2 regions of the Oerskovia sp. NPDC060338 genome follow, and region 2 is predicted to be linked to the other one. Evidence: riboswitches for the same ligand, from Rfam matches in the RefSeq annotation. Region 2 holds a riboswitch; the other holds the start of a gene.

Region 1 (4,401 bases), on a different contig from region 2:
ACGAACGCCCCCAGCGCCTGCGCGTGCTGCTCGCCGAGCGGCTCGAGGCGCAGCCCGAACCCTTCCAGGACCGTGGCGTTCTCCATGCGGTCATCCTGCCGGACCGGACGTGAGGATCCTGTGAACCGCCCGTCCCCCGAGATGCGAGCCGTCTCCGGACCTGCCTACGGTCGATGCGAACCACCCACCATCCGACGATCACCACGGGAGGACCTCCATGGGACTGGGAGACAAGATCAAGCACGCGGCCGAAGAGGTCGAGGGCAAGGTCAAGGAGGGCGCCGGCAAGCTCACGGGCAACGAGAAGCTCGAGGCCGAGGGCCACGCCGACCAGGCGAAGGCCAACGTCAAGCAGGCCGGTGACGACGTCAAGGACGCCTTCAAGAAGGACTGACCCACCAGACGAAGAACGCCCCGGGACCCGCACGGGTCCCGGGGCGTCGCTGTGGACGGGGGAGGTTCAGAGGGCGACGGCGGGCGGCAGGGCCGTGACGGACGCGACGGGCTGGCCGGGCACGGCGGCGGCGTGCCCGACGACCGGCGGGACGACCGACAGGAGCGGCGTGGTCACGGGCTCGCCGGCGGCGGACATCTCGACCGGGCCGAGCAGCGGGACGATCCGCGGGCTCGTGATCCGCGCGAGCAGGCCGAGCTCGACGCCCGCCCACTCGTGCGCGAGGATCGAGAAGCACACCGAGTCGGCGCGCGTGCCGTCAGGGGCCGCGCGATGACCTCGCATGACGCCCTCCTCGTACGCGCCGAGGCGACGCATCGCGGCGAGCGAGCGAGCGTTGCGCGCGTCCACCCGGAAGCCCACGCGGTGCACGTCCCACGACTCGAACGCATGTCGGAGCAGCAACCATTTCGAGACCGGGTTGACGAGGCTCCCCCACGTGGAACGGGCGTAGAAGGTCCGCCCGATCTCCACGCGCCTGTCGTCGAGCGACAGGTCACGGAAAGCGGTGCTCCCCACCACGAGACCCGAGCCCGCGTCGACGACGGCGAAGGCCGTCAGCGCCCGGGTAGCCCGAGTGTCCTCGATGAAGTTCACCATCCCGACCTCCCCCTCGGGGAGGGTCATACTCATACCCGCCCACATCGTCGGATCGACGATCTGAGCCAGCGCACCGGCGTGCGCGACAGCCAGGGGTTCGAGGCGGAACCCGTGGCCTTCCAGGACGACATCGTGCTGCACAGCGCATATCAGAACACACGCAGGCGTCGCCGCCAAGACCACGGAGCGGTCTGCTGTGGACGACGAGGTGACGCACGGGTGAACGTTGTGCTCCGAGGAGCGTCTCCGCAGGTCAGAGGGCCTCTCAGGCGGGGGCGGGACCGCACCCCACGGCGGCCGTGATGTTGCCGACCGCGGCGGTCGCAAACAGCCCGGAGAGCCCTGCGACCTGGAGCAGCGGGCGCGGGTCGTCGCTCACGACCCAGCAGCCGTCCACGACCTCGTACCGGGCCTTGGCCCCCTCGCCGACGTAGGCGCGCAGCGCGACGATCAGGCGCTCGATCTCCTCACCCGTGGTGCCCACGCCGATGGACGCCCGGATGGCACCGGCCGGGAAACCCAGGCGGGCCAGGAGCGGGTGCGCGCAGAACCGACCGTCACGCACGCCGATCCCGTGCTCGGCCGACAGGTAGGACGCGACGAGGCCCGCGTCGTGGCCGTCGACCGAGAACGTCACGACGCCCACGGGGTCCACGGCGTCGGCCCAGGCGCGGACGACGCGCACGCCGTCGATCTCCTCGAGCCCCTCGACCAGGCGGGCGCGGAGCTCGGTCTCGTGCGCGACCAGCACGCCCGGCTCGAGCGCTGCGAGCGCGTCGCACGCCGAGGCGAGCGCGACCGCGCCGATCACGTTGGGCGACCCGGCCTCGTGCCGCGCGGGGGCGCTCTGCCACGTGGTGCCGTCGAGCGTCACGTTGCGCACCGCACCACCGCCCGCGAGGTAGGGCGTGCCGGCGTCGAGCCAGTCACGACGTCCCACGAGCGCGCCCGCGCCGAACGGCGCGTAGGTCTTGTGGCCCGAGAACGCGACGTAGTCCACGTCGCTCGCCGCGAGCGAGACACCGCGGTGCGGGACGAGCTGGGCGCCGTCGAGCAGGACGCGCGCCCCGGCGTCGTGCGCTGCGGCGACGACCTCTGCGAGAGGGAGGGACTCGCCCGTGACGTTCGAGGCCCCCGTGATCGCGACGAGCGCGTACGGGAAGCGGGACAGCTCGGCGCGCAGCCCGGACAGGGTCTCGGCGACCGTCGCGCCGCCGACCAGGACCGTGGCACCGCCCGTGCGCTGCCAGGGCAGGAGGTTCGCGTGGTGCTCGACGTCCAGGACGAGCACCCGGCCGGGCGTCCCGTCGGCCTGCGCCGGGACGCAGCCCGCGAGCAGGTTGAGCGAGTCGGTGGTGTTGCGCGTGACGATCGTGACGTCGTCCTCGCGGGCGCCGACGAACGCGCCGATGGTCTGGCGCGCGGCCTCGTAGAGGGCCGTCGACACCTGGGACAGGTAGCCCGCGCCGCGGTGCACGCTCGCGTAGAGCGGCAGGACCTCGTTGACGCGGTCGGCCACGACCTGCAGCGCAGGGGCCGACGCCGCGACGTCGAGGTTCGCGTACGGGACGCTGCGCCCGTCGACGAGCGGGACCAGGGTGTCGCTGCCCACGACGGGCAGCACGGCACACGAGGTAGGGGCTTCGATGACTGCGTGTGCGCTCATGGCACGTCCTCCGGTGGTCGTCGGAGTTCGCCCTGCGGCCCCTCCGCGCTTGCCCCCCTCCTTGTAGAGAGGGGCCCGGTCGTCACCCGGGGCACCCCGCCGCGGAGGAGGGTTGCCGGCCAGCAAACCGGGGTTTTGCGCTGGCGCTCATGACCTGGTGTCCAGGATGGGCGAGGCCCACGGAGCGTGTCAACCGGTGGGCACGGCGTCTCGGATGGTGGGCAACGGGGGTGCGTCAGGTGGTCGGAGCGGGTGCCGGGGAGTCGTCGCGCAGGGCCGCGACGCGGCGCGCGTCGGCGCGGTACATGGCCGCGTGGTCGAGGAAGTCGGACCGGCCCGTCTCCTCCGCGCGGCCGTCGGTGAAGTCCGCGATCTCCTCGAGCCGTTCGACCATCACGCTCAGGACCTCACGACGCGAGAAGGGCAGCCCGTAGGCCGCGACCAGCGCGTCGAGGCGCACGAGGGGGTCCAGGCGCCCGACGACGTCGCCCCCGTCCTCGCCCACGGCGTCCGCCACGAAGGGCGCGAGCCGGTATCCCAGGTAGGCCAGGTCCCGGATCCGCGGGCCGGGGCTCGCGGTGTCGAAGTCGATGAGGCCCACCAGGGTCCCGTCGCGGAAGACCAGGTTGTACGGGGCGACGTCGTTGTGGCACACGACCTCGACCGGCTCGCGCTGCGGGAGCTGCCAGGTCGGGGCGGCGGCGGGTACGGGGACGGCTGCAGCGCCGCCGACGACGGTGCCCCCGGAGGCCGTGCCGTCCGAGACCGCACCGCCGGCTGTGACCATGGCCGTGGCCGTGGCCGCGGCCGCGAGGAACCCGATGCTCGCGTCGTGCACGCGTCGCAGGAGCGCGCCCGCGTCGCGGAGCACCGACTCGCCCCAGAGCCAGTCGGGCAGCGGATAGTTCGCGACATCGCCCGGGAGGTAGGACAGGACCTCGCGCCCCTGGTCGTCGACGCCCAGCGGCTCGGGCACCTCGACGACACCGCTCGCCCGCAGGTGCGCCAACAGCGCCTGGACCGTGGGCGTCCAGGATCCGGCCGACCGGCGGACCGTGTCGCCGCTCCGCACGACGGTCGTGGAGTTGCCCCCGGTCAGAATCTCCTCGAGCGGGCCGCCTTCCTGACCACCTTCGCTGAGGGCGAGGGCTTGCGTCGAGGTCGAGGCACCGAGCCCCCTCCCTCGACAGGAATCCTCGATCTCACGGCCGGACGGGAAGCTCTCCATGCACGGCAACCTATCCCCTGCCCACCCTGCGAGACACCCGTTCCACTCCGTGGGCACCGTGGCGTACGATCCGACGCAACCATCCAGAGCGGCTGAGTGACTTGGCACGATGACGCCGCAGCAACCCCCCGGCGACGGGCGAGGGTGCTACCGCCACGACCGATGGAGGATCACCATGAGTGCCCCCGACCGCGCGACCGCTGCACCGGTCCCCGACGCCCGGCCCGCCGACGGCTACGCCGGCGACATCACGCCCCTGCAGGCGTGGACCCTTCTCCAGTCGGACCCGGACGCCGTCCTCGTCGACGTCCGCACCGACGCCGAGTGGCGCTTCGTCGGCGTCCCTGACCTGTCCTCGGCGGGCCGCGAACCGGTCCTGACCCAGTGGGTCACGGTCGAGGGCCGCCCCAACCCGGCGTTCGTCGCCGACCTCACCGCGGCCGGTGTGACCCC
Region 2 (4,401 bases):
TCTCGGACGCCCCGCGGCCCGGGTGCCCGGCGCGTGAAGGTCGTGGAGCACCTGGGGCGGCCGTGCGAGGGGTCGAGGCGGACGCTGTGGCGCTCGCCTCATCGGCCCGTCCGGGCGCGACGCGCACCGTTCGGGCGTGGCACGGTGGCCTGATGTCCCCGCACGCCTCCCCGTCCCGCGGCCTGCCGTCGGGCGGTCCCTCCCCCGCGCACCCGCGGAGCCGGGCCGTCTGGGTCGTCGCCGTCGTCGTCTCCCTGCTGGTCGCCGCCGCGGGCGTCACGTTCTACCTGACGCGCGCGTCCGCACAGCCGTCGGCACAGCCCTCGCCGACCCCGTCACCGACCGCGACCCCGGTCCCCGCCGAGCGCGTGGACCCGCCGGCGGTCCTCGACCCGACCTCGGTCGAGAACCTCGAGATCCACCAGGAGTCGACCGCGGACACGGGCGACGCCCGCTCGGTCTCGACCGTCGCGATCCCGGGCGAGCGCTCGCTCGCGCGGGCGTTCGGCCGCTTCGTCGACGGGACGACGCAGGCCTACGAGTCGGCGATCGACCCCGGCGCGGTGGGCAACGAGCTCAACGTCGGGTGGGACCTGGTGCTCGCGCAGGGCGACGTGCTGGGCGTGCACGCCTCGACCTACGCCTTCACGGGCGGGGCGAACGGGGAGGTGGGCAGCCAGACGTTCTACACCGACCTCCCGCGCGCGACCACGACGTGGTCGTCGGACCTGCTCACCGCGGACGGCCGCAAGCAGGCCGCGGAGTGGGCGGGAGCGGCGCTCGCGGCCGAGGGGCTGGGGTTCGGCGAGCCCGTGCCGTCGTCGGAGGACACGTTCCGGGACGTCCGTCTCGGGCCCGACGGCGCAGCGACCCTGGTCTTCTCGCCCGGCCTGGTCTCGGCCCGGGCCGACGGGGAGCTGGCCGTGCGCCTCGAGCCGGACGCGACGCGGAGCGTCCTGTCGGCCGTCGGCAAGCAGCTTGCCGAGGTCGCGGCGAGCGGTGCAGCGTTCATCGGGATCGCCCCACCCCCTGCCGAGGAGCCGCCAGTGGCCGCTCAACCCCCCGCGTCGCCCGACGCACCGGACTGCTCGGTGCTGCGGTGCATCGCCCTGACGTTCGACGACGGCCCCGGCAGGTACACGTCGCAGCTCCTCGACACCCTGGCCGAGAAGCAGGCCAGGGCCACGTTCTTCCTCGTCGGTCGGTCGGTCCAGGCGAACCCGGACCGGGTACGCCGCGAGGTCGCCGAGGGCCACGCCGTCGGGAACCACACGTGGTCGCACCCCGACCTGTCGAAGCTCGGTACCGACCAGATCTCGCAGGAGCTGCAGTCGACCGCGGACGCGGTCGAGGCCGCGTCGGGCGTCCGACCGACCCTCGTGCGCCCTCCCTACGGCGCGACGAGCGATACTGTGACGAGTGTCCTCTCCCAGCGCAACGAGCCGGCGATCCTGTGGGACGTCGACACCGAGGACTGGAAGAACAAGGACTCGGCCATGACCTCCGAGCGGGCTCTCGCAGGTGCCCGACCTGGGGCGATCCTGCTGATGCACGACATCCACGCCTCGACCGTGTCGGCCGTGCCGGGCATCGTGGACAGTCTGCGGGCCGCTGGTTACACGCTCGTGACCGTGCCCGATTTGCTCGGTCATGACCTGGTTGGTGGACACAAGTACTTCAATCGTTAGCAACAGGGGTAGCACAGTCGGAGTAACCCCTGTACCGTTACCGGTGAGATTGCAGTGCCTCGCTTGTCCTTGCGCAACGGCCCCATGCCACCGCGAACCTTGTTACCCAAGAGTTGACGACGAACACCGTGATGTTCGGCTCCAGATCATGGAGCTGTTTGAAACTCTAGAAGGAGATCCCCATGGCATTGGGAACCGTGAAGTGGTTCAACGGCGAGAAGGGCTACGGCTTCATCGCACCTGAGGACGGCAGCGCCGACGTGTTCGCGCACTACTCCGCCATCCAGACGCAGGGCTTCCGCTCGCTCGAGGAGAACCAGCGCGTCGAGTTCGACGTGACGCAGGGCCCCAAGGGCCCGCAGGCGGAGAACATCCGCCCGCTCTGATCTCACTCGCCTCCGGGCGTAGCTGATCATTGAACGAGTGCCCCCGACCGGTTCGCCGGTCGGGGGCACTCGTGCGTCCAGGACCAGGCACCTCCGTGCCTGGTCTCTGCCGCCGTGGTAGAACTGAGAACGGTCCAGAGGACCAGCGAACCGCCCTCCGGCGTGCTGGTCCGGCAACCGCGCGACGCGCACGGTGCTCCCGGAGGAAGACCCGCCCCCACGACCGTGGGGGAAGAGCGAGAAGCCCGGCGACACGGCGCTCCTCCTCGTGCCCCTCACCCTGGGCCCGCCCGGGTGAGCGTCGACGCGCGGGGTGAGCTCCGCCGTCGGGCACGGAGAGAAGGAGCACCATGGCTCAGCACGTCATGGAACGCCGGGCGACGACCGCCCCCTGTCCCGCACCGACCGTGTGCGACCGGTACGACACCGGGCACCTCCTGCACCCCGTCCACGCACGCATGCTGGGCAACCGGCCCTGGGGCTGGCGCGACGGCACGGTCCGCGCGGTGCGCCCCGTCGACGGTGGCGTCGAGGTCGTCGTCGAGTACGCGACGGGTGAGGGAGCGTGCCGCGTGTGGCACCACACGGGCCTCGACCTGGCCGACGGGCTGACCGTGCGCGTGCACGAGCAGTACCACGCGCTCGAGCTCGCCGGACGGTCGCTCAACGTCCGGCTCCTGGGCGGGGTCGGCTGTGTGCCGGAGCCCGCCCCCCGCTGACTGCCCGGTCCGACCGCTACCCGCGGAGCGACTCGCTGCCCCATCGTGCACTCGACGGAACGGAGGGGCGGCGAACCACGTTGAACCGGTGAGGGCACCCGCCCTCGACGGTTCGACCAGAAGGACACGCTCATGGGATTCCTCGACCGGCTCCTCGGCCGCACCCCGCAGGACCAGGGGACGCCGCGCCGCCACGCGACCTACGACGGCCACGAGTCCCCCGTGTACGGCACCCCGCCCCCCGCTCCGACGGGTCCGGGGCGCAGCGAGGACGACGTCGCGATCGACCGCTACCGCTACCTGCTGCGCACGGCTCCTCCCGAGGCCGTCGAGCAGGCGCACACCGAGGCGTTCGAGCGGCTCACGCCCGAGCAGCGGCGACGCGTGCTCACCGACCTCGGCGAGAACCTGCCGCCCTCCGAGCGGGCGACCTCCGACGACCCGCAGTCGCTCGCCCGCATGGCGACCCGCGCCGAGATGCGCAACCCCGGCACGCTCGAACGGTCGTTCGGTGGCAGGCAAGGCGGGCCCGGCATGGGGTCGATGATCGGCTCGAGCATGCTCGGCACCATCGCGGGCGTCGTGATCGGCTCGGCGGTCGCCAACATGATGTTCGGCCCGATGTTCGGCGACCCGACCGCGAACCTCGCGGGCGACGGTGGGGCGGGAGGCGAGGGCGATCCCGGCGCGACCGAGGCCGACCCGGGAGCGGGCGACACGGGTGGCGAGCTCACCGAGGCCGGAGGGGACCTCGGCGGAGACTTCGGTGGGTTCGGCGACTTCGGTGGTGGGGACTTCGGCGGGTTCGGGGACTTCTGAGGCCCTGTCCAGACCTTGGGTGCGTGATTCGGCAGCGACTCGCCAGGGGTGTCGCTGCCGGATCATGCACTCGACTGCGCGCCGGGTTCAGGCCGGGCGCCCCGACTGGCACAGCCCGATGAACGCACCCAGCTCGGCGAGCTCCTCAGGATGCTGCGGCAGGTAGTCCGTGAGCCGGGGCGAGCGGACCACGACGGCGCACCACTGGCCCCGCGAGACCGCGACGTTGACCCGGTTCCGCGAGAGCAGGAACTCCATGCCGCGCGGCACGTCCTCGCGCGCCGAGGCGGTCATCGAGACGATCGCGACGGGCGCCTCCTTGCCCTGGAACTTGTCGACCGTCCCCACACGCACGTCCCCCAGCCCCGCGGCCTGGAGCGCGTGCCGCACGGTCCAGACCTGTGCGTTGTAGGGGGCCACGACCACGAAGTCGTGCTGGTCGAGGGGGCGCGAGCCGGCAGGGCCCCCACCTGGGGCACCGGCGCCGGACGCTCCTTCGCCAGGGACGCCACCGGCGGGCGCGGCCCCACCCCGCCCGCCCGGGTACCAGGCGGTCCCGATCAGGGCCCGGACCTGCCGCACGATCTCCTGGGCCTCCTCGACCGAGGACACCGCGTTCCCGGCGTGCTCGACCTCGACCACGTGCACACCGGGCTCGACCCCCACGAGCAGCCGTTCGCTCGCGGCCGCCTCGGCGTGCAGCAGGCCCTCGTACGCGAGCTCGGACACCGCGTCGCACAGCGCAGGGTGCATGCGCCACGACCGTGCGAGGAAGTAGCCGAACTCCGG

The links. A riboswitch is a leader RNA that binds a small molecule or an ion and turns the genes downstream of it on or off. The one in region 2 is predicted to bind S-adenosylmethionine.
Region 1: another riboswitch for S-adenosylmethionine. It lies ahead of ACFWGN_RS15540 (aminotransferase class V-fold PLP-dependent enzyme); the one in region 2 lies ahead of ACFWGN_RS03580 (hypothetical protein).

Annotation. Positions count from the first base shown of each region.
Region 1 covers NZ_JBHXCQ010000012.1:89,316-93,716, reverse strand. The annotation lists gene ACFWGN_RS15555 (GNAT family N-acetyltransferase) at 1-86, opposite strand, end outside; gene ACFWGN_RS15550 (CsbD family protein) at 218-394, shown strand; gene ACFWGN_RS15545 (GNAT family N-acetyltransferase) at 461-1,195, opposite strand; gene ACFWGN_RS15540 (aminotransferase class V-fold PLP-dependent enzyme) at 1,320-2,720, opposite strand; SAM riboswitch class IV at 2,761-2,875, opposite strand; gene ACFWGN_RS15535 (phosphotransferase enzyme family protein) at 2,956-3,948, opposite strand; SAM riboswitch class I at 4,025-4,117, shown strand; gene ACFWGN_RS15530 (rhodanese-like domain-containing protein) at 4,124-4,401, shown strand, end outside.
Region 2 covers NZ_JBHXCQ010000002.1:338,517-342,917, reverse strand. The annotation lists gene ACFWGN_RS03590 (polysaccharide deacetylase family protein) at 153-1,688, shown strand; gene ACFWGN_RS03585 (cold-shock protein) at 1,871-2,074, shown strand; SAM riboswitch class IV at 2,206-2,317, shown strand; gene ACFWGN_RS03580 (hypothetical protein) at 2,425-2,793, shown strand; gene ACFWGN_RS03575 (hypothetical protein) at 2,926-3,612, shown strand; gene ACFWGN_RS03570 (TM0106 family RecB-like putative nuclease) at 3,700-4,401, opposite strand, start outside.